DNA from 3 places in the Microbacterium sp. ZKA21 genome. Region 1 is predicted to be linked to each of the others. Evidence: predicted binding sites of a transcription regulator. Region 1 holds the regulator's gene; each other region holds the start of a gene.
What was found. Region 1 encodes LexA, which represses DNA repair genes until DNA is damaged. Its sites were predicted from a motif close to TCGAACANNTGTTCGA; they were not measured.
Positions count from the first base shown of each region.

Region 2: the regulator LexA is predicted to act here: its motif matches at 3,525-3,540, upstream of recA (recombinase RecA).
Region 3: the regulator LexA is predicted to act here: its motif matches at 6,264-6,279, upstream of M2317_RS10395 (DUF222 domain-containing protein).

Region 1 covers NZ_JBNPVV010000004.1:321,487-331,670, forward strand. Annotated here, with positions in the region: gene smpB (SsrA-binding protein SmpB) at 1-396, shown strand, start outside; gene M2317_RS11085 (prolyl oligopeptidase family serine peptidase) at 400-2,259, opposite strand; gene M2317_RS11090 (methylenetetrahydrofolate reductase) at 2,454-3,404, shown strand; gene metE (5-methyltetrahydropteroyltriglutamate--homocysteine S-methyltransferase) at 3,427-5,742, shown strand; gene lexA (transcriptional repressor LexA) at 5,806-6,492, opposite strand; gene M2317_RS11105 (LysM peptidoglycan-binding domain-containing protein) at 6,775-7,134, shown strand; gene M2317_RS11110 (histidinol-phosphate transaminase) at 7,181-8,272, shown strand; gene hisB (imidazoleglycerol-phosphate dehydratase HisB) at 8,269-8,868, shown strand; gene hisH (imidazole glycerol phosphate synthase subunit HisH) at 8,865-9,497, shown strand; gene priA (bifunctional 1-(5-phosphoribosyl)-5-((5-phosphoribosylamino)methylideneamino)imidazole-4-carboxamide isomerase/phosphoribosylanthranilate isomerase PriA) at 9,611-10,184, shown strand, end outside.
Region 2 covers NZ_JBNPVV010000001.1:228,685-238,868, reverse strand. Annotated here, with positions in the region: gene M2317_RS01280 (DNA translocase FtsK) at 1-1,692, shown strand, start outside; gene pgsA (CDP-diacylglycerol--glycerol-3-phosphate 3-phosphatidyltransferase) at 1,692-2,273, shown strand; gene M2317_RS01270 (CinA family protein) at 2,270-2,752, shown strand; gene M2317_RS01265 (helix-turn-helix domain-containing protein) at 2,915-3,223, shown strand; gene M2317_RS01260 (DUF3046 domain-containing protein) at 3,243-3,467, shown strand; gene recA (recombinase RecA) at 3,741-4,790, shown strand; gene M2317_RS01250 (regulatory protein RecX) at 4,790-5,644, shown strand; gene miaB (tRNA (N6-isopentenyl adenosine(37)-C2)-methylthiotransferase MiaB) at 5,692-7,245, shown strand; gene miaA (tRNA (adenosine(37)-N6)-dimethylallyltransferase MiaA) at 7,388-8,296, shown strand; gene M2317_RS01235 (dihydrofolate reductase family protein) at 8,293-8,823, shown strand; gene M2317_RS01230 (NUDIX hydrolase) at 8,833-9,294, shown strand; gene dapF (diaminopimelate epimerase) at 9,393-10,184, shown strand, end outside.
Region 3 covers NZ_JBNPVV010000004.1:176,896-187,079, forward strand. Annotated here, with positions in the region: gene hrpA (ATP-dependent RNA helicase HrpA) at 1-847, opposite strand, end outside; gene M2317_RS10365 (CPBP family intramembrane glutamic endopeptidase) at 929-1,693, shown strand; gene M2317_RS10370 (hypothetical protein) at 1,707-2,360, shown strand; gene M2317_RS10375 (transcriptional regulator) at 2,357-2,653, shown strand; gene M2317_RS10380 (aldo/keto reductase) at 2,699-3,535, shown strand; gene msuE (FMN reductase) at 3,610-4,179, shown strand; gene M2317_RS10390 (thioredoxin domain-containing protein) at 4,344-6,146, shown strand; gene M2317_RS10395 (DUF222 domain-containing protein) at 6,310-7,845, shown strand; gene M2317_RS10400 (hypothetical protein) at 7,855-8,076, opposite strand; gene M2317_RS10405 (dolichyl-phosphate-mannose--protein mannosyltransferase) at 8,079-9,635, opposite strand; gene rsmI (16S rRNA (cytidine(1402)-2'-O)-methyltransferase) at 9,672-10,184, shown strand, end outside.

The DNA of each region.
Region 1 (10,184 bases):
GCGGGACTCGTGCTCACCGGCACCGAGGTGAAGTCGTTGCGCCAGGGGCGCGCCAATCTCAGCGACGGCTACGCGTTCATCAAGGCAGGCGAGGCGTTCCTCGATTCGGTGCACATCCCGGAGTACTCGCAGGGGCACTGGACCAATCACGCCTCCAAGCGCGTCCGAAAGCTGCTGCTGCACCGCGACGAGATCGACAAGCTGCAGCATGCCGTCTCCGCCGGCGGCTACACCCTGATTCCGCTCAAGCTGTACTTCTCCGACGGCAGGGCCAAGGTCGAGATCGCACTGGCCAAGGGCAAGCGCGAGTTCGACAAGCGCCAGACGCTGCGCGAACGTCAGGACACCCGCGAGGCGGAGCGCGCGATGCGCCTGCGCAACCGCGTCGGCGAGTAGCGGTCACCGTTCGGGGCGGAATCCGAACACGCGGCCGAGGAAGCCCAGTTCGCGCTCGAGCGCATCGATGATCGTCTCCGCGCTGCGGAACCCATGGCTCTCGTCCGGGTACACCACGAACTCGTGGTCGATGCCGCGCGCGGCGAGGGCATCCCGGATGGCCTCGGACTGCGACGGCGGCACGACGGGGTCGTCCGCCCCCTGCAGCAGCAGGACAGGGACCTCGATGCGGTCCGCGTTCGTCAGCGGTGACCGCTCGACGTACAGGGCCTCCGCTTCGGGCAAGGGGCCGACGAGTCCGTTCAGGTACTCCTTCTCGAAGTCGTGCGTGTCTGCGGCGAGGGCGCGCAGGTCGGTGACCCCGTACCGGCTGATCCCGGCGCCGAAGACACGGCCGCGGACGAGGGCTGCGAGCACGGTCCAGCCGCCGGCCGAACTGCCGCGGATCGCGATGCGCGCGGGGTCCGCCAGGCCTGCCTCCGCCAGCCCGCGCGCAGCGGCCAGAACGTCATCGACATCGACCACGCCCCAATTGCGGTCCAGGCGCTCCCGATAGGCGCGTCCGTAGCCGGTCGAGCCCCCGTAGTTGACATCCAGTACGCCGATGCCCCGGCTCGTGTAGTAGGCGATCCCCGCGGACGCGGCGCCGGTGACATGGGCGGTGGGCCCACCGTGCACGAACACGATGTACGGCGGCAACTCGTCATCCGGCGCAACGGCTTCGGGGTGCGCCGGTGCGTACGCGAAGGCGTGCACCGGACCATGAGCGCCGTCCACGATGATCGGCTGCGCCGGCGGCATCCACGCGGCATCCACCGGGTGGCCTCCGACGATCGCTGCGGCGGCGCCCGAGTCGATGTCGACGGACCACAGCCCGGGGGAGACCGTCGATCCCGTTCCCGTCAGGAGCACGCGCGACCCCTGGACGTCGTCGATGCTCACGTGACCGTCGCCGGGGACTTCGAGCACGCGGAGCCGGCCGTCCTGATCGATCACGACGACCTCGTCGCGTCCGTTCGTGCGCACGGCGACGATGCGCCCGTCGGCCACGGGCTGATACCAGCGGTTGCCGAGCACCCACAGTCCGTATCCGGTGTCCGCATCGGCCGGGGTGATCGCGATGCCGGTGGACGGCGTAACGCCGGTCGTTTCCACGCGATGCAGCGTCCAGCGGTCGTCGGGGATGTCCGCGTACAGCAGCTCGCCGTCATCGGCCCATTCCGGCTGCAGCGCCGCGCGAGTCGGCATCACAGCGGCCTCGCCGCCGACCCGCGCAATGCCCACCTGGGCGCTCTCCCACGGCATCCGATCGCCCTGCCACTGGACCCAGGCGATCCGCGTGCCGTCGGGGGAGAGCGCGGGGTGGGCGAAGAAGCCGGGGCCCTGCGCGTGCACGCGCACGGCGGACGGATCGTCCGCGGCCGAGCCGTCGGTCGGGATCTCCACGATCGCGCGCTGGTGCGGGTCGGCCGTCAGGTCCTCGCGGACGGCGAGCAGTCGGCCGTGCTGGAGGCGCAGACCGCCGTGGGCCGGCCCAGGTGCGGTCAGCGGCTGCGGCGCTCCGCCCGGCACCAGCCGGTGCACCTGCTGGCCGCGGGCCTCGACGAAGTACAGGATGCCGTCGGCATCCGCCGTCCAGGATCCGCCGCCGTACTCGTGCACGCGCGAACGCGCGCTCCATGGTGCCGGGAGCACCTCGGCCCCCGTCGAACTGCGCACGGTCACGCGCCCGCCTTCCGACGGCACGGACTCGCCCCACCAGATCTCGTCTCCGACGAAGCGGGCGCCGTCGATGCGGGGAGCGGATGCCGCGATATCGGCGGCGTGGAACGGCGATGGCCAGGAACCGAACGGCTGGGGCATGCTCCGAGCCTACGAGACGCACGCCACACGACACATGGCGTCACACAGGTGCGCGCGGTGCGCCCGGTGCCTTACCTTCATGGAAACGCCCCGTTCGCCCTGGAGCGTGGAGCGACAGCCGAGCCCGGCATCCGCCCGCGAAGCGCAGGTTCTTCGCGGCCGCCCCGTGTCCGCACTGTCAGCAGGAGAGAAACATGACCTCCGAGGACTCCACCCCCGTCGGTGCCTCGCGCGTGCCGTTCTCCTTCGAGCTGTACCCGCCGCGCACGCCGTCCAGCGCGGACGCACTGCATGAGACCGTGCTCCGCCTGGCGGCCGCAGGCCCCGCATTTCTGTCGGTGACGTACGGTGCCGGCGGATCGACGGGAGGGCGCTCGCTCGAAGTGCTCCGGTACATCCGAGCGCACACCGACGTCGAGCCGCTCGCCCACCTCACCTGCGTCGGCAACACGTACGCCGGTGCCAATCAGCTCATCCGCGAGTTCCTGGATGCCGGCATCCGCAGCTTCCTCGCTCTCCGCGGCGATCCGCCGACCGGTCAGGACGAGCCGTTCCTCGGCGACCTCGAGAGCGCCGCGCAGCTCGTGCAGCTGATCGATCGGGTGCAGGCGGAGCGCGCTCCGTACGAGGAGTCGCCCGTTCCGGGCATCCCCGGCGCCGCGCGCGTCGGACCGCGCCGGAAGGTGAGCATCGCCGTGGCGGCGTTCCCGAAGGGGCATCCGCGCTCGGCGCACCGCACGCAGGATGTCGAGGCGCTGCTGGCCAAGCAGGCGGCTGGTGCGACCTTCGCCATCACGCAGCTGTTCTTCCACCCGGACGACTACCTGGCGTTCGTCGAGCGCGCGCGCCGCGCCGGCGTCACGATTCCGATCCTCCCGGGGATCATGCCGATCACCTCGCCCACGCGCCTGACCAGAGTCCTCGAGCTCACCGGCGAGGAGATCCCCGGCGAGCTCCAGGTCGCCCTCGAGGTCGAGCCGACGGTCGAGGGACGCAGGGCGATCGGCGTGGACTGGGCCGCGCGGCTCGCCCGCGAGGTCGTCGCGGGCGGCGCACCCGGTGTGCACCTGTATGCGTTCAACCAGCACGAGACGGTCCTGAACGTCCTCGAGTCGGCCGACATCCTCCCCGCTCTTCACCACTAGACCCCTCCTGAAAGGACCGACCATGACTGCATTTCCCGAGGGCACCATCCTCGGCTACCCCCGCATCGGGCGCCGCCGCGAACTGAAGAAGGCCGTCGAGGCGTTCTGGGCCGGGCGGATCGACGAGCAGCAGCTCGAGGCGACCAGCGCCGAGCTGCGCGCCGCGACCCGCGAGCGCCTCGCATCGCTGGGTCTGGGCCGCACGGATTCCGCGATCCCCGAGTCGTTCTCGTACTACGACCAGGTTCTGGATGCCGCGGTCACCGTCGGTGCGATCCCTGCGCGTTTCGAGAACCTGCGCGACGCGGACGGCACCATCGGACTCCCGGCGTACTTCACCGTCGCCCGCGGCGAAGGCGACCGCGCGCCGCTGGAGATGACCAAATGGTTCGACTCCAACTACCACTACCTCGTGCCCGAGATCGGTCCGGAGACGTCGTTCTCGCTCTCCAGCGACCGCCTCGTCCGCGAGGTCGTCGAGGCCGCCGCTGCCGGATTCGTGACGCGTCCTGCCATCGTCGGGCCGGTCACGCTCCTCGCCCTGGCCAAGGCCTCGGATGACGCGCCGGAGGGCTTCGACCCGCTGTCCCGCCTCGAGGACGTGCTCCCGGTCTACGTCGACCTGCTCGCGCGTCTGCGGGCCGCCGGTGCCGCCTGGGTACAGATCGACGAGCCCGCCCTGGTCAGCGAGTCGCTGCCGGCGTCGACCGCGCAGCTCACCGCTGCCGCGGAGCGCGCGCTCGCCGTGCTCGGCGGGGCATCCGAGCGTCCCGCGATCCTCGTCGCTGCTCCCTACGCGTCGCTGGATGCCGCCTTCCCCGTGCTGTCCGCCGCACCGGTCGAGGCGATCGCCGTCGACCTGGTCCGCGGCTCCGTTCCCGCGGCCGCCGCAGGGCTTGCGGACAAGGTGCTCGTCGGCGGTGTGATCGACGGCCACAACATCTGGCGCGGCGACCTCGCAGCGGCGTTCGACCGGCTCGAAGCGCTGAAGGCGCTCGGTGCGGCAGGGATCGCGGCCTCGACCTCGACCTCGCTGCTGCATGTGCCGCATGACGTCACGGACGAGTACCAGCTCGACGGTCGTCTGGTCTCCTGGCTCGCCTTCGCCGACCAGAAGGTCGCGCAGGTGGTCACGCTGGCCCGCGGTCTCGCCGAAGGACGCGCGGCGATCCAGGACGAGCTGGACGCGGCATCCGCGGCTCTGGCGGACCGCCTGTCGGCACCAGGAGTCCGCGACGGCGGCGTGCGCGCCCGCACCCTGTCGGATGCCGACTTCTCGCGCGTCTCCTACGCGGAGCGCGAGGCGGCGCAGGAAGAGGCCCTCGGCCTCCCCGCGCTCCCGCTGACGACTATCGGTTCGTTCCCGCAGACCGGTGACATCCGCCGTGCGCGTGCGCGCTTCACGCGCGGCGAGATCACCGAGGCGGAGTACCAGGAGTTCCTGCGTGCGGAGATCGACAGCGTCGTGGCGTTGCAGGAGGACCTCGGCCTCGACGTCCTCGTGCACGGCGAGCCCGAGCGCAACGACATGGTGCAGTACTTCGCCGAGAACCTGGACGGATTCGCGGTCACGGAGAACGGCTGGGTGCAGTCGTACGGATCGCGCGCCACCCGCCCGTCGATCCTGTGGGGCGATGTGTCCCGTCCCGCGCCGATCACGGTGGACTGGTCGACCTACGCCCAGTCCCGCACGGCCAAGCACATGAAGGGCATGCTCACGGGACCCGTCACGATCCTCGCCTGGTCGTTCGTGCGCGACGACCAGCCGCTCGGCGAGACGGCCAACCAGGTCGCCCTCGCGCTGCGCGAGGAGATCACCGATCTCGAGAAGGCCGGCATCGAGATCATCCAGGTCGACGAGCCCGCGCTGCGCGAGCTGCTGCCGCTCAAGCAGGCGGACCAGGCCGCGTACCTGAAGTGGTCGGTGGACTCGTTCCGCCTCGCCACCGGCGGAGCGGTCGCGGCGACCCAGATCCACACCCACCTCTGCTACTCGGAGTTCGGCGTCGTGATCGACGCGATCCGGGCGCTGGATGCCGACGTCACGTCGATCGAGGCGGCACGCAGCCGGATGGACGTCGTGGACGACATCGTCGATTCCGGTTTCGACCACGGCATCGGGCCGGGTGTCTACGACATCCACTCGCCGCGCGTTCCCTCCACGGACGAGATCGAGGCGCTGCTGCGCCGTGCGGCGGCCGAGATCCCGAACCGTCAGCTGTGGGTCAACCCGGACTGCGGTCTGAAGACCCGCGGGTACGACGAGACGACCGAGTCGCTGCGCAACATCGTCGAGGCCACCCGCCGCGTCCGCGAGGACGTGTCAGTGGCGATCTGATCGCACCAGGACAGCAGAGCGGCCTCTCCCGATCGGGAGAGGCCGCTCTGCTGTCGAAGGGGATCAGACCGCGCGCAGCACCGCGACGACCTTGCCCAGCACGGTCGCGTCGTCGCCAGGGATCGGCTCGAACGCGGAGTTCCGCGGGAGCAGCCAGGTGTGGCCGTCACGGCGTCGGAAGGTCTTGACCGTGGCCTCGTCATCGAGCATGGCGGCGACGATCTCACCGTTCTCCGCCGTGTTCTGCGTGCGCACCACGACCCAGTCGCCGTCGCAGATGGCGGCATCGATCATCGACTCGCCGTTGACCTTGAGCATGAACAGCTCGCCCTTGCCCACGAGCTGGCGCGGCAGGGGGAAGATCTCCTCGACCTGCTGCTCTGCAGTGATCGGCACGCCGGCCGCGATCTGCCCGACGAGGGGCACGAGCGCTGCGTCGCCGACGGGGGGAGCCGTGTCCGCCGGGTTCTCGGTGCCGCTGCCCGGCAGATCGATCAGCACCTCCATGGCGCGCGTCTTGCCCGGGTCACGGCGCAGGTAGCCGCTGAGCTCGAGCTGGCCCAGCTGATGCGTGACGCTCGAGAGCGACTTCAGTCCGACGGCGTCGCCGATCTCGCGCATGCTCGGCGGATAGCCGTGCCGCGCGATCGACGTCTGGATGACTTCGAGGATCGCCATCTGCTTGGCGCTCAGGCTCTTGCGTCGACGAGTGCGCGGTGCCTCGGTGCCGGGGGCTGATGCGTCGCTCATGGCTGCTCCTTCGTTGACCGATCGGGTGTCCGGCATCGATGTCGGAGGCCCGTGGTGAGGTGTCGTTAGCGAAACCGTATCCGAGATTCCGCGTGCGGGGAAGATCTGTTCGAGCGTGTCGGAGGATTCGACGATCCGGTTTCGAAAAAGACTTGACAGTCATTCGAAATCGAAGATACATTCGGTACGTAGCTTCGCATCCCCCACTCCCGGCCGAGTGGGGAATGCGAACGCTACGCCAAAGTCTCCCGATCGGGAGAGGAAGTACGAGGAGCAGCGATCATGAGCAGCATCAGCGTCACCGCACCGTCCATCCGTCCGTCCGCGGCAGTCACCCGGCTGCGTCTGACGGCACGGGGTCGCCGCGTCCTGCTCGCCCTCGCCGCGCTTCCCCTGGCGGTCGGTCTCGCCTTCGCGGCGCTCAGCGGCGGATCCGCCTACGCCGGTGGTGAGGAAGTGACCTCGTCGTTCGAGACGGTCACCGTCATGCCCGGCGACACTCTCTGGTCGATCGCGGAGGAGATCGCGCCCGGTGCCGATCCGCGTGACGTGGTCGACGGCCTGCAGAAGCTGAACCTGCTCGAAGGCGGCACGCTGATGATCGGTGAAGAACTGGCGATCCCGGCGGCCTACGCGGGTTGAGACGCTTCGTCATATCGGCCTCGGGCGGTGGAGCCGTCTCGGTAGCATGGGGCGGGTGACCTCCCTCGATGACCTTCCTCTCCGCGATGATCTGCGCGGCCTCACCCCGTACGGCGCTCCGCAGGCGCCGCTTCCGGTCGCGCTGAACGTCAACGAGAACACGCACCCGATTCCGGATGCCGTCGCCAGTGACATCCTCGACGACATCGCGGTCGCTCTTCGCGACGTGAACCGCTACCCGGATCGCGAGTTCACGACGTTGCGCGAGAGCTTCGCGGACTACCTGGGCCACGGGCTGTCGGCGGATCGGATCTGGGCGGGCAACGGATCGAACGAGGTCCTGCAGCACATTGCGCAGGCCTTCGGCGGACCGGGGCGCACCGCCTTCGGTTTCGCCCCGACGTACTCGATGTATCCGCTCATCACGCAGGGCACCGGATCCACATGGATCGCAGGCAAGCGCGAGCCGGACTACACGGTGACGCCGGACGACGCCGCCGCACAGGTGGCGGCCGTCGAACCGGACATCGTCCTGCTGTGCTCGCCGAACAATCCGACCGGCACACCGCTCGGCCTCGATGTCGTCGAGGCGGTGTACGAAGCATCCCGTGGCATCGTCGTCGTCGACGAGGCCTATCAGGAGTTCGCCCCTCGCGATGAACCGTCAGCGCTGACGCTTCTGGAGGGTCGCCCGCGTCTGGCGATCTCGCGGACCATGAGCAAGGCGTTTGCGTTCGCGGGTGCACGTGTCGGCTATCTCGCGGCCGATCCGGCTTTCATCGACGCTCTGCGCCTCGTCCGGTTGCCGTATCACCTGAGCGCTCTCACCCAGGCCGCGGCGATCGCGGCATTGCGCAACGCCGACACCATGCTCGCGATGGTCGACGAGATCGTCGAGCAGCGTGATCGGATCACGGCGACGCTCGAAGCGCTGGGCTACGCGCCGCACGAATCCTGGTCGAACTTCGTCCTGTTCGGCGGGGTGGTGGATCCGAAGGCGACCTGGCAGGCGCTGTACGACCGGGGGGTTCTCGTACGGGATGTGGGCATCGCAGGGCACCTGCGCGTCACGGCAGGCACCGAGGCCGAGACGACGGCGTTCCTGGACGCGCTGGCATCGATAGAATCGGCCTCATGAGCCGCACCGCCAGCCGCACCCGCAGCACGTCCGAGTCGTCCGTCGAACTCGAGCTGAACCTGGACGGTTCCGGCATCAGCCACATCGATACGTCGGTGCCGTTCTTCGATCACATGCTGACCGCTTTCGCGAAGCACTCGCTGACGGACCTGACCGTGCGCGCGTCCGGCGACACCGGCATCGATGCGCACCACACCGTCGAGGACATCTCCATCGTGCTGGGTCAGGCGATCCGTGAGGCGCTGGGCGACAAGTCCGGCATCTCCCGCTACGGCGATGCGCTCGTCCCGCTGGACGAAGCGCTCGCTCAGGCCGTCGTCGACATCAGCGGTCGGCCGTATCTCGTGCACTCCGGCGAGCCCGCCGGCTTCGAGCACCACCTCATCGGCGGACACTTCACCGGCTCTCTCGTGCGCCACTCCTTCGAGGCGATCACGTTCAACGCCGGGCTCACCGTCCACGTGCGCGTGCTCGGCGGACGCGACCCGCACCACATCGCCGAGGCCGAGTACAAGGCCTTCGCGCGCGCCTTCCGCCAGGCCAAGGCGCTCGACCCGCTGGTCTCCGGCATCCCGTCCACCAAGGGCGCGCTGTGAGTCGTCCTCGCGTCGCCGTCTTCGATTACGAGTCCGGCAACGTCCACTCCGCAGTCAAGGCGCTGATCGCCGCTGGCGCGGATGCCGTGCTCACCGGAAACAGGGCCGAGGCGCTCGAGGCGGACGGCCTCGTCGTGCCCGGCGTCGGCGCGTTCGCGGCCGTGCGCGAGGCTCTTGCGGCCCACGGCGGTGACGAGATCATCGAGCGCCGCCTCGCCGGCGGTCGCCCTGTGCTCGGGATCTGCGTCGGAATGCAGGTGCTGTTCGAACACGGCGTCGAACGGGGCATCGACACCGAGGGCCTGGGGGAGTGGCCTGGTGCCGTCACCGAACTCGACGCGCCCGTTCTGCCGCACATGGGCTGGAACACGGTGACGCCGGACGAGGGCAGCGTGCTCTTTCGTGGTATCGAGGAGGAGCGCTTCTACTTCGTGCATTCCTTCGCCGCGCAGCACTGGGAACTCGACGTCATGCCGCCGTTCCCCGAGCCCGCGCTGACGTGGACGACGTACGGTTCGCCCTTCCTCGCCGCCGTGGAGAACGGGCCACTGTCCGCGACCCAGTTCCACCCGGAGAAGTCCGGCGAGGCCGGCATCCGGCTGCTGCGCAACTGGGTCGGAACGCTCTGAGCGGACGACGCGCACCGTCACGCGGGCGTCATCGTTTTGAACCGTGCCGCAGACGGGACTAGTCTCGTGTCTCGTGCCCGCGAACGGTGCACATTCATCCACCCGAGGACGACATGAACGACTTCGCGTCAACACCCAGCCTGACCCTTCTCCCGGCCGTCGATGTGGCCGGCGGCAAGGCGGTGCGTCTCACCCAGGGTGAGGCGGGCAGCGAGACCAGCTACGGCGACCCGCTGGATGCGGCGGCTGAATGGGTCGACCAGGGTGCCCAGTGGATCCACCTCGTCGACCTCGATGCCGCGTTCGGGCGCGGCTCGAACGCGAACATCCTCCGCAAGGTCATCAAGCAGTTCCGCAGCGTGAACGTGGAGCTCTCCGGCGGCATCCGCGATGACGCGAGTCTGGAGGCGGCGCTCGAGACCGGTGCTTCCCGCATCAACCTCGGCACGGCCGCTCTGGAGAACCCGGAATGGGCGGCCGACGTGATCAGCCGCTACGGCGAGGCGGTGGCCGTCGGGCTCGACGTCCGCGGCACGACGCTGGCAGCACGCGGCTGGACCGAAGAGGGCGGAAACCTCTGGGAAGTGCTCGACCGTCTGGAAGAGGCCGGCTGCAGCCGCTACGTCGTCACCGACGTGACCAAGGACGGCACGCTGCGCGGCCCGAACCTCGAACTGCTGCGCGAGG
Region 2 (10,184 bases), on a different contig from region 1:
GACACCGGAGAGCAGCCGGAACTGCCGGGCCTCGATGGATTCGGCACCGAGGGCTCCGGGGACCGCGGGCGTCAGGCCCCGGTGACGCCGTACCATCTGCCACCGGCCACAGTGCTGGCGGAGGGGCCGCCACCCGTCGTCCGCTCCGAAGCCACTGATCGCGTCATCGAGCAGATCACGAGCGTGCTGACGCAGTTCAAGGTCGACGCCAAGGTGACCGGCTTCTCTCGCGGGCCGACGGTGACGCAGTACGAGGTCGAGGTCGGTCACGGCGTCAAGGTCGAGAAGATCCTGCAGCTCAGCAACAACTTCGCCTACGCCGTCGCATCGAACGACGTGCGCATCCTGTCGCCGATCCCTGGCAAGAGCGCGATCGGCATCGAGATCCCGAATGCCGACAAGGAGATGGTGGCGCTCGGGGATGTGCTCCGTTCGCCGGCCGCGCAGAAGAGCACGCATCCGATGACGATCGGTGTCGGGAAGGACGTCGGCGGCAACATCGTCGTCGCGAACCTGGCCAAGATGCCACACCTTCTGGTCGCGGGTTCCACGGGCTCGGGAAAGTCGAGCTTCGTGAACTCGATGATCACGAGTCTGCTCATGCGTGCGAAGCCGGCGGACGTGCGGATGGTGCTCATCGACCCGAAGCGGGTGGAACTGACCAGCTATGCGGGCGTACCGCACCTGATCACGCCGATCATCACGAACCCCAAGAAGGCGGCCGAGGCGCTGCAGTGGGTCGTGAAGGAGATGGACATGCGGTACGACGACCTCGCGTCGTTCGGCTTCCGTCACATCGACGACTTCAACCGTGCGGTCCGTGCCGGGGAGGTCGAGGTGCCCGTCGGCAGCGAGCGTGTCCTCAAGCCGTACCCGTACCTGCTCGTGGTGGTCGACGAGCTCGCCGACCTCATGATGGTGGCGCCGCGCGACGTCGAGGATTCGATCGTCCGCATCACGCAGCTCGCCCGCGCATCCGGCATCCACCTGGTCCTGGCGACGCAGCGACCGAGCGTCGACGTGGTCACCGGCCTCATCAAGGCCAACGTGCCGTCCCGTCTCGCGTTCGCCGTCACCAGCGTCACGGACAGCCGCGTCATCCTGGACTCGCCCGGCGCCGACAAACTCATCGGTCAGGGCGACGCGCTGTTCTCGCCGATGGGGTCGTCCAAGCCGTTCCGTCTGCAGGGTGCGTGGGTCAACGAGAGCGAGATCGACGCGGTCGTCAAGCACGTGACGGCGCAGGCCAGGCCGGAGTACCGCCCCGATGTGGCCGAGGCCGTAGAGGGCAAGAAGAAGGAGATCGACGAGGACATCGGAGACGACCTCGAGCTGCTGCTCGCCGCCGCCGAGCTCGTCGTCTCGTCCCAGTTCGGCTCCACATCGATGCTGCAGCGCAAACTCCGAGTCGGCTTCGCCAAGGCAGGGCGCCTCATGGATCTGCTGGAGTCGCGCGAGATCGTCGGCCCCTCCGAGGGCTCCAAGGCACGCGACGTCCTGGTGACGGCCGAGCAGCTGCCCGAGGTGCTAGCGCACATCCGCGGCGATGATCCGCCCGCGCCTGCTGCATCGCCGGCAGCTCCGGCTCCGCAGGCCGTGGAGCACGATCCGGTCGAAGATCAGTTCCGCGACCTGCCAGTGGTGGAGGCCGAAGGCGATGAAGACGCCTGGGGTCTGACGGGCCGCGACTGATGGCCATCCCGCGTCAACTGCCGAACGCGATCACGATCGCCCGCATCCCGCTCGCGGTCGTCTTCTTCGTCTTGCTGCTGCTCGGCGGCGCTTACGGCTCCGATGATCTCGTGCTGCGGTGGATCGCCGGCATTCTCTTCGTCTTCGCGATCTCCACCGATTGGGTCGACGGGTATCTCGCACGTCGGTACGACATCGTCAGCGACTTCGGCAAGCTGTGGGACCCGATCGCCGACAAGCTGCTCACCGGGGCGGGCTTCGTGGGGCTGGCGATCCTCGGCGAGTGGCCGTGGTGGGTCGTCATCGTCATCCTCATCCGCGAATGGGGCATCACTGTGCACCGCTTCGTCGTGGCGAAGCAGCACATCGTCGCCGCGGCATGGATGGGCAAGGCGAAGACCGCTCTGCAGGGCGTGACCCTGAGCTGGTGGCTGCTTCCGCTGCACGTCTTCGTCGGCATGGACTGGTGGACGGGCATCGGAGTGGTGCTGATGTACGCGACGCTTCTGCTGACGGTGCTGAGCGGAATCGACTACGTCATCGCTCAGGTTCGGGGTGCTCGCACGGGAGGACGGTCGTGACCAGCGCTGCGGCGCTGGTGACGCTGCTGACCGATCGCGGGTGGACGCTGGGCCTCGCCGAATCGCTGACCGGGGGAGCGGTGAGCTCGGCGGTCGTGGCGGTTCCCGGTGCATCGGCCGTGCTCTGCGGAGCCGTGGTCGCCTACGCGACCCCCGTGAAGCACACGCTGCTCGGAGTCGACGCGGAACTGCTCGACGAGCACGGTCCCGTGCATCCGCGCGTGGCCGAGCAGATGGCCGAGGGCGTACGCGCGGCAGTCGCGGTCGACGGCCGGCCTGCGGACGTCGGCATCGCGACGACGGGCATCGCCGGTCCTGCCTCACCGGACGGTCAACCCGTCGGAACCGTGCACGTCGGGGTGGCGACACCGGTTGGAGTGCGGAGCGTCTCGTTCCGGTTCGGTGGCGATCGCGAGGAGATCCGCCGCCAGTCAGTGGATGCCGCGATCTCGGCGGCGCTTCGGATGCTGCAGGAATAGCGGGACCCGTTTCGCGGTTATCACTCATGTGCTGAATGCTCAGGATGACGTGCTCACAACCGAACCACAGCTTGAAACGCTAGTTTTTTCCACAGCCGGTCGGGTTAGACTGGCGATCCGCTCGACGTCGAATTCGACGACGGGGAACGAGAGGAGGTTCCGATGATTCTTGTACGCCAGGAGATCGGCGATGTGCTGAGGGACTTCCGCCTTCAGAAGGGGCGCACGCTCCGTCAGGTGGCCAGCAAGGCCTCCGTCGCACTCGGCTACCTCAGCGAGGTGGAGCGCGGTCAGAAGGAGGCCTCGAGCGAGATTCTCGCCTCGGTGGCAGAAGCGCTCGACGTACCCATCTCGACGATCATGCGGGAGGTCGGCGATCGCATCTCGGTCCTCGAGGGCCTGCAGGTGTTCCCGGATGTCGTTCCGGACGACCTCGTCGCGTCGATGGAATCCGAGCTCTCGCTGCACTGAGCCCGGCGACACCGTTTCGATGCGACGAAGTGAATTCCTCCGTGCCGTTGAGGCCGAATTCGGCGCGCGTTCGGCGTCGCTGATGAGCGATCTGGTGCTCGGATCGATCGGTTCCAGGACAGCTTCCGAAGCGCTTGCGGCCGGCGTCCCTCCCCGCGAGATCTGGCTCGCGCTGTGCGCGGAGACGGAAGTGCCGCTCGAGCGTCGTCATGGTGCCGGGCGTCTGGAACCGCGCGGACGTTGAGCGCTCAGCGCGACGTCGTCTGACGTATCGATCTTCGATCGCCGGATCGGCGTGTCGTCGAAGATCTGTTCGAGATGCGCGTATCGTTCTGCACAAGTGGTGATCGACCCCGTCTTCTCCACAGTCTGCGGATCTCTCCCGACGCGATGTCGGAGGCTCCGCATACCGTGAGGGACATGGCCGAAAGCCATACGCCTTGTCGGAGAGTCGACCCAGCCAGGGGAGGCCGCGACAGCCTACAGGCGGCAGCAGCGCGAGCAGAAGGAGCACACCATGCCATCACCCGCAGACCGCGAGAAGGCCCTCGAATCGGCCCTCGCCCAGATCGACCGCCAGTTCGGAAAGGGCTCGGTCATGCGGCTGGGCAGCGACGAGCGCGCCCCGGTCGAAGTCATCCCCACCGGCTCGATCGCGCTGGATGTCGCCCTCGGCGTCGGTGGACTGCCGCGCGGCCGCATCATCGAGATCTACGGCCCGGAGTCGTCGGGTAAGACGACACTGACGTTGCACGCGATCGCGAACGTCCAGCGCGCCGGAGGCATCGCCGCGTTCGTCGATGCCGAGCACGCACTCGACCCCGACTACGCCAAGAAGCTCGGCGTCGACATCGACGCGCTGCTGGTGTCTCAGCCCGACACGGGTGAGCAGGCGCTCGAGATCGCGGACATGCTCGTGCGCTCCGGTGCGATCGATCTCGTCGTGATCGACTCGGTCGCCGCTCTCGTGCCGCGTGCCGAGATCGAGGGCGAGATGGGCGACTCGCACGTCGGACTGCAGGCTCGTCTGATGTCGCAGGCGCTCCGCAAGCTCACCGGTGGCCTCAACCAGACCAACACCACGATGATCTTCATCAACCAGCTGCGCGAGAAGATCGGCGTCTTCTTCGGGTCTCCCGAGACCACGGCCGGTGGTAAGGCGCTGAAGTTCTACGCCTCGGTACGACTGGACATCCGTCGTATCGAGACGCTGAAGGACGGCACCGAGGCCGTGGGTAACCGCACCCGCGTCAAGGTCGTCAAGAACAAGATGGCGCCGCCGTTCAAGCAGGCGGAGTTCGACATCCTGTACGGCATCGGCATCTCGCGCGAAGGCAGCCTCATCGACTTCGGCGTGGAACACGGCATCGTGAAGAAGTCGGGCTCGTGGTACACCTACGACGGCGATCAGCTCGGTCAGGGTAAGGAGAACGCCCGCACGTTCCTCATCAACAACCCCGACATCGCGCGCACGATCGAGACGCAGATCAAGCAGAAGCTGGGCATCGGCGGTGCCGCTGCCGCTCCGGAGGCTGCGGACGAGCTCGCGCAGCGTCGTCCGGCCTGATGACCGGTGAGAACGGGGGCGAGGAGAACCTCGCCCCCGTGATCCCGCTCTTCGGTCGCCACGCGTCGGCAGAGGACGGGCCGTCTCCGTCACACACCGCAGCTGATCGCGCCGCGAGTTCGACATCGTCCGGGGAAGCGGCACCGGTCGTCGGTCGCGCAACCGGCGCCGATGCGTGGCATCCGACCTGGGCCGCCGGCGAAGACGCGGACGCCGGTACGCCGAGTGCGCATCACCCGGCGTACGGTGCGGAGGCTCGAAGGTCGCCGAAGCTCAGGGCATTGCGCCCTCATGAGACGTCTGCGCCCGAAGGCGACGATGTGGCCGACCCGGACGGCATCCGTGCACGAGCGGAGGAAGTGCTGGTGCGCAAGCTCCGTGCGCGCTCGCTTTCGATCTCGGAGGCGCGCGCCGTGCTGAAGGGATTCGAGCTGCAGGGGCAGCGCGTCGATGCAGCGCAGATCGATCATGTGATCGACGAGTTCTGTCGCCGCGGCTATCTCGACGACGCGATCCTGGCAGGACATCTGGTGACCTCTGGGGTGGAGCGGAAGGGTCAGGGGCGGATCGCGCTCAGCCGTGCCCTTGCTCAGCGCGGAATTCCCCGTGACGTGATCGATGCCGCACTCGATGAACTGCCGGATGATGACGCGGACCGTGCCCTCGAGTTCGCACGGACGAAGGCCCGATCCCTCGCCCGGCTCGACCACGAGACGGCGCTTCGGCGCCTGGTCGGCCAGCTGGCGCGACGCGGATACAACGGCGCGGTCGCGATGACCGCGGCCAAGACGGCCCTGGCGGAGGCGAGCTCCGGCGGGCCCGCGCCGGGCGTGCGCTTCGTCGACTCCGACTGAATCCGCCGAGCTCGGGGACGCACGATCGCTCGTAGAATGGACGGATCATGACTACTCCGCGCAGCGAACCGACGATCATCGCGCCCTCCTCTGCAGCCACCGGCGACGACGGCCGACAGCGCTCGTACGAGGTGCGCACGTTCGGGTGCCAGATGAACGTGCACGACTCGGAGCGTCTCTCCGGGTCGCTCGAGAGCGCCGGCTACGTCAAGGCCGCTTCGGGCGAAGAGGCCGACGTCGTGATCATCAACACGTGCGCCGTGCGCGACAATGCGGCGGGCAAGCTCTATGGCACGCTCGGGCACCTGAAGTCGATCAAGGACAAGCACGACGGTATGCAGATCGCCGTCGGCGGCTGCCTCGCCCAGATGGACAAGGATGTCGTGCAGCAGAAGGCGCCCTGGGTGGACGTCGTCTTCGGCACGCACAACATGGGTTCGCTTCCCGGTCTGCTCGAGCGCGCACGTCACAACGGCGATGCCGAGCTCGAGATCCTGGAGTCTCTTGAGATCTTCCCGTCGACGCTGCCCACGAAGCGGGATTCGGCGCACAGCGGCTGGGTCTCGATCTCGGTCGGCTGCAACAACACCTGCACGTTCTGCATCGTGCCCAGCCTGCGCGGCAAGGAGAAGGACCGCCGTCCTGGCGACATCCTGAACGAGATCCGGCTGCTCGTAGAAGACGGCGCGATCGAGGTCACCCTGCTCGGCCAGAACGTGAATTCCTACGGCGTCGAGTTCGGCGACCGTCAGGCCTTCGGCAAGCTGCTGCGGGCGGCAGGCGAGATCGAAGGACTCGAGCGGATCCGGTTCACCAGCCCGCACCCGGCGGCGTTCACGGATGACGTGATCGCCGCGATGGCGGAGACACCGTCCGTCATGCCCCAGCTGCACATGCCGTTGCAGTCCGGCAGCGACCGCATCCTCAAGGCGATGCGTCGTTCCTACCGGAGCGAGAAGTTCCTCGGCATCCTGGACCGCGTGCGCGAGCGCATTCCGAACGCGGCCATCTCGACCGACATCATCGTCGGTTTCCCCGGCGAGACGGACGAGGACTTCGAAGACACCATGCGGGTCGTCGAGCAGGCGCGATTCGCGAACGCGTTCACGTTCCAGTACTCGATCCGCGAGGGGACGCCCGCGGCGACCATGGCGGATCAGGTCCCCAAAGAGGTCGTCCAGGAGCGCTACAACCGCTTGCTCGCACTGCAGGAGCGCATCTCGCTGGAGGAGAACCAGAACCAGGTCGGTCGCGAGGTCGAGGTGCTCGTTTCCGTCGGCGAGGGCAAGAAGGATGCCGAGACGCACCGTCTGACCGGGCGCGCCGAGGACAACCGGCTGGTGCACTTCGAAGTGACCGAGGGCTCGGAGATTCCGCGTCCCGGCGATGTCGTGACCGTCACCATCACTCACGGCGCGCCGTTCCACCTGCTCGCCGACGACCCGACCGGCGCGCCGCTGCGGATCCGTCGCACCAGGGGTGGCGATGCGTGGGACCGCGCCCAGGCGGAGTCCTGCGGAGTCCCTGCGCAGGCGGGCGCCGTGTCCGGCTCCTCGGGTGCGGTGTCGCTCGGCCTACCGACGCTGCGCGTCGGGGTGTGACCGCCCTGATCCCTCGTCGAGACGCCGTGCTGTCTGCGAAACCCCGTCCTGTCAGCGCGAATCCGACGTGGCCCCGCCGATACGACGGGGTCTCGATGCGTGGCGGGAGGGCGTTCGCGTCTCGGTCATCGGACCGGAGCGCATCGTGAACCGGGTCTGGGCGATCGTCGGAGCCACCGGCACGGGCAAGAGCGACCTCGCGCTCCGGTTGGCCGCCGCGCTGCGCGAGCGCGGCAACCCGGCGGAGATCGTCAATGCCGATGCGATGCAGCTGTACCGCGGCATGGACATCGGAACCGCCAAACTGCCGGTCGACGAACGCCACGGCATCCCTCATCACCTCTTCGACGTGCGGGAGGTGACAGAGGAGGCGGCCGTCGCCTGGTATCAGCCGTTGGCACGGGGCGTGATCGAGGGCATCCACGCGCGGGGCGGCGACGCGATCTTCGTCGGCGGCTCGGGTCTGTACGTGTCCAGCGTGATCTTCGACTTCCGGTTTCCGCCCAGGGATGCCGCGGTGCGCGAGCGCCTGGAGCAGGAACTCGAGACGCGGGGCGCCGGCGCGCTGTTCGCACGCCTGACGACGATGGATGCCGCGACGGCGGCCCGAGTGGATCCGAAGAACGGACGTCGGATCGTGCGAGCGCTGGAGGTGCTGGAGCAGGGTGCGCCGACGCACGGGGCGATGCTGCCGGAGGCGCCTGTGCTGTGGCAGCCGGACACGCGTATTCTCGGCGTGCACGTCGAGCGCTCCGAACTCGTGCAGCGTCTTGATCGGCGCGTGGAGCGGATGTGGGAGCAGGGAATGCTCGACGAAGTCGCCGCGCTGCGGGATCGAGGGCTGGAAGACGGCGTGACGGCGCGGAGGGCGATCGGCTACGCACAGGCGCTGGCGCAGCTGTCGGGGGAGAAGACCGAGGCCGAGGCGATCGCGGAGACGCAGGCGCTGACCCGCCGCTACGCCCGGCGGCAGGTGTCGTGGTTCAAGCGCTATCCCGGAATCGAGTGGGTTCAACCGATGTCGGATGCCGGTGACATGCTGAACGCATGACCACCCACTACTTCACCGCCACCAGCCTCGACGGCTTCATCGCGACGCCCGAGCATTCCCTGGACTGGCTGCTCAAGCAGGACTTCGACGAGCAGGGGCCGATGGCGTACCCCTCCTTCATCACGACCATCGGTGCGCTGGTGATGGGGGCGTCGACCTATCAGTGGGTGATGGATCACGAGAAGGGCGTCTGGGGGTACGAGCAGCCGACGTGGGTGTTCACGCATCGCGAACTGTCGCTGCCCGATACGGGCGACGTGCGGCTCACTCAGTCCGACGTGCGCGAGGTGCACGCCGCGATGGTCGAGGCCGCGGGCGGAAAGGATCTGTGGATCGTCGGCGGGGGAGACCTCGCCGGGCAGTTCGCGGATGCCGGTCTGCTCGACGAGGTCTGGCTGCAGTACGCGCCCGTCACACTGGGTGCGGGGTCGCCGGTGCTTCCGCGCGCACTCGATCTGGAACTCGTCGAGACAGCGCGCAACCGGAACTTCCTCTGCGGTCGTTATCGAGTCCTCGCGCCGCAATAGGCTGGTGCGGTGGCACACACCTTCGCCCTCATCCCGGCTTCGTACGTGTTCCTGCGTCGGGGGAGCGAGGTCCTGCTGCAGCTGCGCCAGAACACGGGCTACATGGATGGGCACTGGGTGGCGGGAGCTGCGGGCCACCTCGAACCGGGGGAGACGGCCAGGCAAGCGGCCGTCCGCGAGGCCGCCGAAGAGCTCGGCGTGGTCCTGCGCTCCGATGACCTGGAGCTCGTGACGATCATGCACCGCACGGATGGAACGGATGCGCCGCGCGAGCAGCGCATCGAGTGGTTCTGGACGGCGAGCTCCTGGGAGGGTGAGCCGGCGATCCAGGAGCCGCACAAGGCCGTCGAGGCGCGCTGGTGGCCCCTGGACGGCCTACCTGACCCGATCCCCGACTACGAACTGTCGGTGCTGCGCGGTCTGGGCGCGGGCGATCTGCCGCTGGAGTCGACGTTCGGGTTCGGATCGTGACCGCGGTCATCAGGGTATTCGATCGTCCGGATGCCGATGCTGTCGTCGCGCAAGCGCGTGATCGCGGGCTCATGAGGTTCGGTCAATAGACTGGACCCATGGTCGCATTCACCAAGGGTCACGGCACGGGCAACGATTTCGTCATCATCGCCGACCCTGATGGCCAGCTCGAGCTGAGTGCGGATCAGGTCGCCGCCATCTGCGATCGGCATTTCGGCATCGGTGCGGACGGCGTGCTGCGCGTCGTGCGCTCCCAGGCGATCGCGGAGGGCGCCGCGTCGCTGTCGGAGGAGCCCGCCGCCGAGTGGTTCATGGACTACCGCAACGCGGACGGGTCGATCGCGGAGATGTGCGGCAACGGCATCCGCGTCTTCGCCCACTACCTGGTGCGTGCGGGGCTTGCCTCCATCGAGCCGGGCTCGACGCTGCCGATCGGCACGCGAGCCGGCGTGCGCGATGTGACCCGCAGCGAGACCGGGTATCAGGTCGACCTCGGCCGCTGGAAGCTCTCCGGCGACGATCCGCTGGTGCGGGCCCGAGGGCTCGACGTCGCACGACCCAGCACCGGAATCGATGTCGGCAACCCGCATGTCGTCGTGGCTCTCGCCTCCGACCAGGAGCTGGCCGGTCTCGAACTCGAGTACGCGCCGATCCTCGATCCGCAGCCGCCCGCGGGCGCGAACATCGAGTTCGTCGTCCCGGGAGAGCCGCTGGTCCGCGACGGCATCGGCCACGTGTCGATGCGCGTCTTCGAGCGCGGCGTCGGCGAGACGCTCAGCTGCGGCACGGGCGTCGCAGCCACTGCGCTCGCGGTGCGGCACTGGGCCGGCGACCGGGCGCCGGACAATTGGCGGGTCGAAGTTCCGGGTGGAACGCTCGGCGTGCGCATG
Region 3 (10,184 bases), 140 kb from region 1:
CGGTGGGGGAGCGGTCCTTCGCATACGCGGCGCGCACGGCATCCGCGGCATCCCGGATCTCCGCCTCGCCGGGGAGGAACACGAGAACGTCGCCGGCGGCCTCGCGATCGAGTTCGCGCAGGGCCGTGACGATCGCGGAGACCTCGTCGTCCGGCTCGGAATTCCGAGGTGTCGGCTTCCGGCCGGCCGGATCGGTTCGATTCGGAGTCGCTCCGGCCGCCTCGGCAGGAGTCGGGGATTCATCGACGAGCGGGCGGTACCGGATCTCGACCGGGAACGTCCGCCCCGACACCTCGATCACAGGCGCAGGTGTGCCCTCGGCATCCGCGAAGTGCCGGGCGAAGCTCTCCGGATCGATCGTCGCCGAGGTGATGATCACCTTCAGATCCGGACGCTCAGGCAGGATGCGGGTGAGATAGCCGAGCAGGAAGTCGACGTTCAGCGACCGCTCGTGCGCCTCGTCGATGATGATCGTGTCGTAGCGGCGCAGCAGACGGTCGCGATGGATCTCGTTCAGCAGTATGCCGTCGGTCATCAGAGCGATCTGCGTGGCGTCCGAGACCTGATCCGTGAAGCGGACCTTATAGCCGACGAGCCCTCCGAGCTCGACCTGCAGCTCCTCCGCCACGCGCTCCGCGATCGTGCGGGCGGCGAGGCGTCGCGGCTGCGTGTGCGCGATCTTCGTGCGACCGAGTTCGAGGCAGATCTTGGGCAGCTGGGTCGTCTTGCCCGATCCGGTGGCGCCTGCCACGATGACGACCTGATTCGCGCGGATCGCGCCGGCGATCTCGTCCCTGGCCGCGCTGACGGGCAGCTCGGCGGGGTACGTGATCACGGGGGAGGACATAGCCCTCCATCGTACGACGTGGAGAGCGTCACTGGCCTCGATTCTCTTGACTTGCAAAGAAGTTTGCGTTACAAAGTTGATGTGAGCGAGCAGCGGACGATCTCTGGATGGGCCATCGGCCTGCCTCTGCTGCGCGTCGCGTCGGTGGCCGCGGCATCCGCACTCGCCTGGCTCGTGATCAGCGCGGTCGACCCCGGCGTCGCGTTTCCGCCGCCCGCGGTCATCGCCGTGATCGCCATGCTGCCGGTGAACATCGTGTGCCTGATTCTCGTGGCCCGGCTGCTGCGCAGGGACGGTCGAACGCTGCGCGAGGTGCTCGGCTACGAGCCTCGTCGCATCGGCAGAGACGTGCTCTGGGGACTGCTCTGGGTCGCCGTGATGTATCTGCCGTTCGCCGGAGCGATCATCCTCGTGGTCTGGCTGCAGCACGGAAACCAGGTGTTCGTGGCCATGGAGACCGTGTTCTTCGATCCTTCGAGCATCCCGTCGCTCGATCCGGTCTTCTGGTCCGTCATCGCAGTCGTCGCGGTGCTCACGTTCGCCCCGCTGAACGCTCCGGTCGAGGAGCTCGTCTACCGCGGCTATTCCCAGGGGATGCTGTCGCGACGAGTGCCGACGGCCTTCGCGATCGTCGTCTCCGCGGCGATCTTCGCCGTTCAGCACGTCTGGTACGCCCCGAGCCCCGACGCCGTGGTCGCCTTCGTCTGCGCATTCTTCGTGTGGGGCGTGGGATCCGGAGTCATCTACCGGCTCCAGGGGCGGTTGATGCCGCTCGTGTTCGCGCACGGTCTGGTCAATCTGGGCTTCACCCTGCCCGCTCTCGCGATCCCCTTCCTCCTCACGTAGAACGGAGCCTGACATGACTGATCACGACCCGACGCTGGATCCGGCCGAGATGCTCGCGCTCGCGCGCGATCAGCAGCGCAGCGTCAGCGGTCGGATGGGTGTCTTCGTGCCGTACATCCTGCTCGCGTGGGGGATCGCCTGGTCGGGCGGCTTCCTCGCGCTCTGGCTCGAGGCGGGGCCGGCATCTCTGCCGATGGTCGTCGCCGGACCGCTGTGCATCCTGCTGTTCGTCGCTGCGGGCGCGGTGTCCGTCATCCTCGGCATCCGCTCGAGCCGGGGCGTGCGCACTGGGAAGGATGCGGCGTTCGTCGGCATCGTCTACGGGCAGGCCTGGTGGATCGGCGGGCTCGCCATATTCGCCATCGCGCAGGCCATGGTCGCGAACGGCATGGATGACGCGCTGCTCGGCATCCTCTACCCGTCGGCCTATGTGTTCTTCGCGGGACTCATGTACTTCCTGGGAGGGGCGCTGTGGCGTGCCGTGCCGATGGTCTTCCTCGGTGCGTGGGCGATCCTCGTGAGCGCCGTCGCACCGTTCGCGGGCGCTCCGACGCACTTCCTGGTGTTCGCCATCGCCGGAGGCGGGGGGTTCCTCGCCGGGGCGGTCTGGACCTTCGTGTGGACGGCGCGCGCGCGCCATCGGGTCGGCGGCGGGGGTGCCGCATGACCGAGCTCGACCCTGTCATCCATGCCGCGGCGCGTCTGCGGATCACCGCGGCGCTCGCGACGCTGGCCGCGGACGAGAGCGTCACGTTCCCTCGGTTGCAGGAGCTGCTCGACATGACGGCGGGCAACCTGTCGACGCACCTGCGCAAGCTGGAGGACGCCGGGTACGTCGTCGTGGAGAAAGCGCATCGCGGTCGCACCCCCGTCACCTACGTCGCGCTCTCCGTTCGCGGCCGGCGGGCGTTCGAGGACTACACGACCGCTTTGCGCGACGTGCTCGACGGCGCATCCTGATGCGATCCCTGCCGTGTCCGCCCGATCGGTTCTAGGGTTGATCCCATGACGATTCCCACGCTCTCCCTCAACGACGGACACTCGATCCCCCAGCTCGGCTACGGCGTCTTCAAGGTCGACCCGGCCGACACCGAGCGTGCTGTCTCCGAAGCTCTCGAAGTCGGCTACCGCCACATCGACACCGCCGCGATCTACGGCAACGAGGAGGGAGTCGGTGCGGCGATCGCGTCCAGCGGCATCCCGCGCGATGAGCTGTTCATCACCACGAAGCTCTGGAACGACCGCCACGACGGCGAGGAGCCGCACGCCGCGATCGCCCAGAGCCTCGAGAAGCTCGGCCTCGATCGCGTCGATCTGTACCTCGTGCACTGGCCGACCCCGGCCAAGGAGAACTACGTCAACGCCTGGCAGAAGCTCATCGAGATCCGTCAGCAGGGGCTCGCCCGCTCCATCGGCGTCTCGAACTTCCTCGTGCCGCATCTCGAGCGCATCGTCGCCGAGACCCAGGTCATCCCGGCGGTCGACCAGATCGAACTGCACCCGGCCTACCAGCAGCGCGAAGTGACGACGTGGGCGAGCGAACACGGCATCCGCATCGAGTCGTGGGGTCCGCTCGGGCAGGGCAAGTACGACCTGTTCGGCACGCAGGCCGTCACCGAGGCGGCAACCGCGCACGGCAAGTCTCCGGCCCAGGTGGTGCTGCGCTGGCACCTGCAGAAGGACTTCATCGTGTTCCCGAAGTCGGTGCACCCCGAGCGGCTCCGCGAGAACATCGACGTCTTCGACTTCACCCTGTCGGATGCCGAAGTGGACGCGATCGACGCTCTCGACCCGCTGGATGGAACGGGCCGCGTGGGCACGCACCCGAACGAGTTCAACTGAGTCATCTCACGTCACATGACGCCCCGTGTCGCCTGGTGCGCCACGGGGCGTCATCGCGAGTACCGTCCTCAGACATGACAGCTCCCTACCGCATCGTGGCCGTTTCCGGTTCGCTCCACGAGCCCAGCAAGACGACCGCCCTCGTCCGTGCGATCGCGGATGCCGTCGCCGAGCGCGCACCAGCCGAAGTCACGATCATCGAACTCACGGCGATCGGCCCGGCGCTCGCCGGCGCACTGCGCCGCGACGATCTGTCCCCCGATGTGGAGGCGCAACTGGTCGCCATCGAGCAGGCCGATCTGCTCATCGTCGGAAGCCCGGTGTACCGGGCATCCTTCACGGGGCTGTTCAAGCACCTCTTCGATTTCATCGGCCAGTACGACCTGGTCGGCAAACCCGTGCTGCTCGCCGCGACGGGCGGCGGCGAGCGGCACGCTCTCATCATCGAGCATCAGCTGCGACCGCTGTTCGCGTTCTTCCAGTCGCTCACGCTGCCGATCGGCGTTTACGCGAGCGACACCGACTTCGATCGGTACACGATCACCTCGGAGATCCTGCAGAACCGCATCGCGCTCGCCGCCGACCGGGCTCTGCCGCTGGTCGGCTATGCCGCGACGCGGTCGGTCGAGGTGCTCGCCGGCTGACGCGCGCCGCGATCGGGCACGACCTGTCCCCGAGACCCGTCGTGTCTGCGAAGCCCGCCGTCGCAATCCCGCGGATACCGAGAGCTCTCGCCGACACGGAGAGGTTTCGAACCGCTGAGGCTGTGCGCCGGGCGCGACTTCCCGCAGCGGCGTACCGTGGCATCATGACGAACCGGCTCGCCGACACATTGAGCCCGTACCTGCGCGCGCACGCCGAGAACCCCGTCGACTGGTACCCGTGGGGGACGGAGGCGTTCGAGGAGGCCCGCCGCCGCGGGGTGCCGCTGCTGATCTCGATCGGATACTCCACGTGCCACTGGTGCCATGTCATGGCCAGGGAATCCTTCTCGGATCCGGAGATCGCGGCCACGATGAACCGCGACTTCGTGAACGTCAAGGTCGATCGCGAGGAGCATCCGGACGTCGACGGGGCGTACATGGCCGCGGCATCCGCCTTCACCCAGAATCTGGGCTGGCCGCTGACGGTGTTCGCGACGGGCGACGGGCACACGTTCTACGCCGGGACCTACTGGCCGCCGCAGGCGCGGGGCCAACTGCCGGCGTACCGTGACGTGCTCGCCGCCGTGCAGGAGGCCTGGACGGTGCGGCACGACAGAGTGGTGGAGTCGGCGGATGCCGTCGCGCACGCGCTCGCCGAAGCATCCGCCTCGGTGCCGAGCGACCTCCCGACGGCACAGGACCTGGCCGAGGCGGCACGGTCGATCGCCGCGCAGGAGGATCGTGCGTACGGCGGGTTCGGCGGGGCGCCCAAGTTCCCGGTCGCGACGACGCTGGTCTACCTGCAGTCCCCGGTCGTGCAGGCCGAGGCGTCGGATGCCGCGGCATCCGCTTCGCGCGCGCTGGAGGCGATGGCTGCTTCCGCCCTGCGCGATGCCGACGGCGGGTTCTTCCGGTATGCGACCCAGCGGGATTGGTCGGTTCCGCACTACGAGCGGATGCTGACCGACAACGCCCAGTTGCTGGACGTCGCCGTGCGCGCGGGCGATGAGGAGACCGCGCGCGGAGTCTCATCGTTCCTGCTCGACACGCTCCGCCGCGACGGCGGAGGGTTCGGTGCGGCACAGGATTCGGAATCGTGGATCGACGGCGAGCGCAGCGAGGGCGGCTACTACCTGCGCGGCCGTGGGGAGCGCGCCGAGCTCGAGCCGCCGGCGGTCGACGGCAAGGTCATCACGGGCTGGAACGGCCTGGCGATCGGTGCGCTCGCGCGTGCGGGCGCGGCGCTGGGGGAACAGGCGTGGGTGGATGCCGCGGTCGGCGCAGCGTCTTTCGTGCTGGTGACGAACCGTGGTGACGACGGTCGACTCGTGCGCCTGTCGCTGGAAGGCTCGGCATCGCGCGCCGTGGCCACGGCCGCTGATCTCGGGCTGCTGGCGGACGGACTCCTCTCGCTGGCAGTGGCGACCGGCGATGCCACGTGGGCGGTGACGGCGCTGTCGCTCCTCGACGGCATCCTGACAGAGGGTGCGGACATCGACCCGGTGCTGACCGCGCAGGGCATCGCGGCAGCTCCGGACCAGACCGATGGAGACCTGCCGTCCGGCGTCTCGGCCGTCGCGCAGGCGGCGCTGGCGGCATGGCGCCTCGGAGCGGGCGAGCGGTACCGCGCGGCGGCCGAAGCGCGGGTGCGGGATCAGGGGGAGGCGGCTCTTCGGCATCCGTTCGGGCGCGGCAGCCTGCTGCGGGTCGCGGCCGGGCTCGCCGAGTCGCCGCGTCAATTGGTGGTTGTGACGTCGGATCCGACGTCTGCGTTGGCCGCCGCTGCGCGCCGAGTGGATGCCGACGTGATCGCCGTGGTCACCCCGGCGCAGGCGCAGGCGTTCGAGGATGCCGGGTTCGAGCTGTTCGCGGGCAAGGCCGCGGAAGAAGATGTCGCCTACGACTGCCGGGCGTTCGTGTGCCGGCTGCCGACGTCGGATCCTTCCGCGATCCCGCAGGTGCGCTGACCCCGCCTCTCGTTCGCTGAGCGAGTGGAGTGAGTCGAAACGGGGTCACGACACAGCCCGTGACCGCCCCTGCCGTTCACTCTGAAACTGGGTTCAACCTGAGATTGAAGGTTTCATGAGAACATGCGTTCGAATGTCGGTGCCCCCAGGTTGAATGATGGGTATGAACAGCATCGTCGCTCGTCTGGAGGAAACGGAGGCCCGCGTCGCCTCCGTGCTGGACGATGCGTTCACCGGCGAGCAGATTCCGGACCTGTCCGATGACGACGTGGTGCGTCTGCTGGCTGTGGCAGGCCGGATTCAGCGGAGACTGGACGCGGTCGTCGTCGAGGCGGCAGTGCAGGTGCGCGGTCGATCCGAGGGACTCCGTGAGGAACGACTCACCACGCGGTACGGATGCGCGAAGCCGCTCGATCTGGTGCAGGTGCTTCTCGGCACGGATCGCCATGGTGCAAGCCGGGTCGTGAAGGCGGCAGGACTGAATGCGCGCTATCGCCGCATCACCGATGGTGAGTTCCAGCCGGCGCGGTTCCCCGCCCTGCGGCGGGCGATGCTCGCGGGAGAGTTGTCATTGGCGGGGGTGCTGGCCGCCACCGGGCCGTTGGAAAAGGCGGCCAAGCGGATCAGCGACGACGATCGTCGACGGGCGGATATCCATCTCGCGGCACTCGCATCCGGCCGAGAGCTCGACGACCCCGACTTCGAGGCCACGGAGGTCGAAGTGGACGGCGCGCAGCGCCCATCGGCCTCACCTGAAGAGCTGGGCGTGTACGCGCAGGTCATCGTGGCGTATCTCGACCCGGACGGGGCGGAGCCATCTGCAGAAGAGGACGCGCGGGGGCGGTTCCTGACGATCGGTGCGTTGAAGAACGGAGTGCATCCGGTCCGGGGTGCGTTGCTGCCCGAAGCCGCCGGACAACTGAAGCTGTTGATGGACAGCATCCTCAACCCTCGCAACGACGGGCCGACCGACCCGACGGCGGCGGGGGACGCGCCCGACACTGAAGTGGGCCGAGACGCCGGAGTCCGATTCGAGCCGTCCGGCGATGATGATCTCTCGTTCGACCACGCGCCCGAGGATCCCACGCTGGTAGATGGACGTACCCGGCCGCAGCGCCTGCACGACGCACTGGCGATGATCCTGGCGGCCGCGGCCGCGTCGGGCGGGTTTCCGCAGGTCGGCGGCGCGGCGCCGACGCTGGTCGTGACCGCGACCGCCGAAGATCTGACCCGGGGTGCGGGGTGGGCCACCATCCTGAGCACCGGAGATCCGATTCCGGTGTCCTCAGCGGCGCAGACCGGATGCGCGGGCGGGATCCAGCGTGTGCTGTTCGACGATCACGGACGGATCGTCTCGATCGGGACCAGCAACCGCATCTTCAACGCACTGCAGCGTCGGGCGATCACCGTCCGCGATGGCGGGTGCGTGATCCCCGGGTGCACCGTCCCGGCTGACTGGTGTGAAATCCACCACGTGCAGGAATGGGCCGACGGAGGGCCCACCCATACCGACAACGGCGTGCTGCTGTGTTGGTGGCATCACCGCACTCTGCATCTGACCGAGTGGGTCATCCGGATGAACCGAGGCGTTCCCGAAGTCCGCGGCCCTGCCTGGTGGGATCCCCATCAGAGCTGGCATCGCGCCCGTTCGCCCCACCTCGCCATTCCTCCGCGACGACGAAAGCGCACGCCGGCCTGACGGGCGCGATCAGCCCGCGTTGCGCGGGTGCTGCTTGGCTGTGCGTTCGTTGCCGTGTCGGTAGTTGCCCGTCGCCTTGGCCATGAGCATTTGCGGGTCGGCACTCTCCACGGCATCGAGGAAGGCGGCAGCCTTCGCACCCCGAAGGAGACCGGCGCGCGCACCATGGTGCGTGATCACGACCTCTGCGCCGCGCACGGTGTACGCGAACCCGCTCGGACCGGATCGCATCGCTACACCCACCCCGGCAGCCAGTTGTGCACGAGCCAGAATCCGTACGGCACGTTGATCCCGGCCCAGAGCGGGTAGAAGAACACCGACGCGAGCACCGCGAGCACGAGGAACACCATGACAGTCCGCTCGCCGGCCTGTCGCCGATGCAGCGGTTCACGTCGGCGTCCGGCGAGATCCCGCAGCGCGAGCGCGAGCGCGATCACGAGGAACGGCATCATCGCCACGGTGTAGAACTGGAAGATCGTCCGCCCCGGCGTCAGCAGCCACGGCACATAGGTGACGGTGAGGCCGACCAGTGGGATCCCGTACTGCCACGGCATCGCTTTCCGCTCGATCAGACCGCGCACGAACCGGTACATCAGGTACACGGCAGCGGCGACGCCGGCGTACCAGATCAGCGGATTCGGCAGGGCGGTGATCACGGCGATGCAATGGTCGGTTCCCCAGCAGGACTGGTCGGAGCTGTCCACCCAGACCGCCGTCGGCCGCAGCAGCAGCGGCCACTGCCAGGCCGGGCTCGCGTACGGATGGCCGGTGGCGAGGCCGACGTGGAACCCGTACATCGCCTGGTGGTAGTTCCACAGGGCCGTCAGGGGATTCGGGTCGCTGGAGCGGTCGTATCCCGCGCTCGTCACCAACCAACCGGTCCACGACACCAGATACACGAGCAGTGCCGGTGGTACGAGCAGCAGGAACGTCACCGGGCCCTGGCGCACCGCGGCATCCGTCGGCCAGAACACAATCCCGGCGCGACGGCGGGCGAGAGCATCCGTGACGACGAGGTAGATGCCGAGACCGGCGAGCGCGTACAGTCCGGACCACTTGACGGCCGTCGCGGCACCCAGCGCGAGGCCGGCCGCGACGATCCACGGGCGCCGCCAGAGGATGCGGCCCCAGAGCGGGTCGGGCGCCTCGGCATCCCGCCGCTCCAGGTCGGGGATCGTGCGCCGCCGATCCAGGATCACGAACAGGAAGCCCAGCATGATGAAGAAGGTGAGGATGCCGTCGAGCAACGCGATCCGGCTCATCACGATGCTCAGGCCATCGATCGCCAGCATCCCGCTCGCGATCGCCGCGACCGGGATCGAACGGGTCATCGCGAGCGCGATCAGATACACGACGAGTACCGTTGCGGTGCCCAGGATCGCCGTCGTCAGGCGCCAGCCCCCGCTCGACCCAGGACCGAACAGCGCCATGCCGAGAGCGATGATCCACTTGCCCAGCGGGGGATGCACGATGAAGCTGCCCTCGTCGCCGAGTGCGCTCGCGTCCCCGGACGGCAGCTGCTCGTTCGCGCCGTCGCCCCAGACGCCTTCATATCCCTGAGCCCACAGCGCCCAGGCATCCTTGACGTAGTACGTCTCGTCGAACGCCAGCGTGTGCGGTCGGTCGAGGTTCACCAGCCGCAGCACCGCCGCGAGCGCGGTGATGATGAGCGGGACGAACCAGCGCAGGAGCCTGATCCACTCCGGGTCCTCGAGGAACCGGGTGCCGAAGCGCCCCCACAGCGTCGATCGCTGGGCCGGGGGCGGCAGCAGGGGCACAGGGGCGGTCACGGCTCAAGCCTAGATCGTGCCGCCTAAGCTGAACGTGTGATCATCCTGGCCGCCACCCCGATCGGCAATCTCGGCGACGCATCGCGGCGCCTGATCGAGGTGCTCGAGAATGCCGAGGTGGTCGCCGCCGAGGACACCCGCACCACGCAGCGGCTCCTGCGGGCGCTGCAGATCGCGAACCGCCCGCGGCTGATCGCGCTGCACGACCACAACGAGAAGCACAAGGCGGCAGAACTCGTCGCCCTCGCCGCCGACCAGGACGTCGTGCTCGTCAGTGACGCCGGGATGCCGGCGGTCAGCGATCCCGGCTACGGCGTCGTCGCCGCGGCGGTCGACGCCGGCGTGACCGTGACGGCGATCCCCGGTCCGAGCGCGGTGCTCATGGCGTTGGCGATCTCGGGACTGCCGACCGACCGGTTCACGTTCGAGGGATTCCTGCCGCGCAAGCCGGGGGAGCGGCGCTCGACGATGGTCGCGCTCGCCGCCGAACCGCGCACCATGGTCTTCTTCGAGTCGCCGTCGCGCCTCGCGGCGTCGCTCGCCGACATG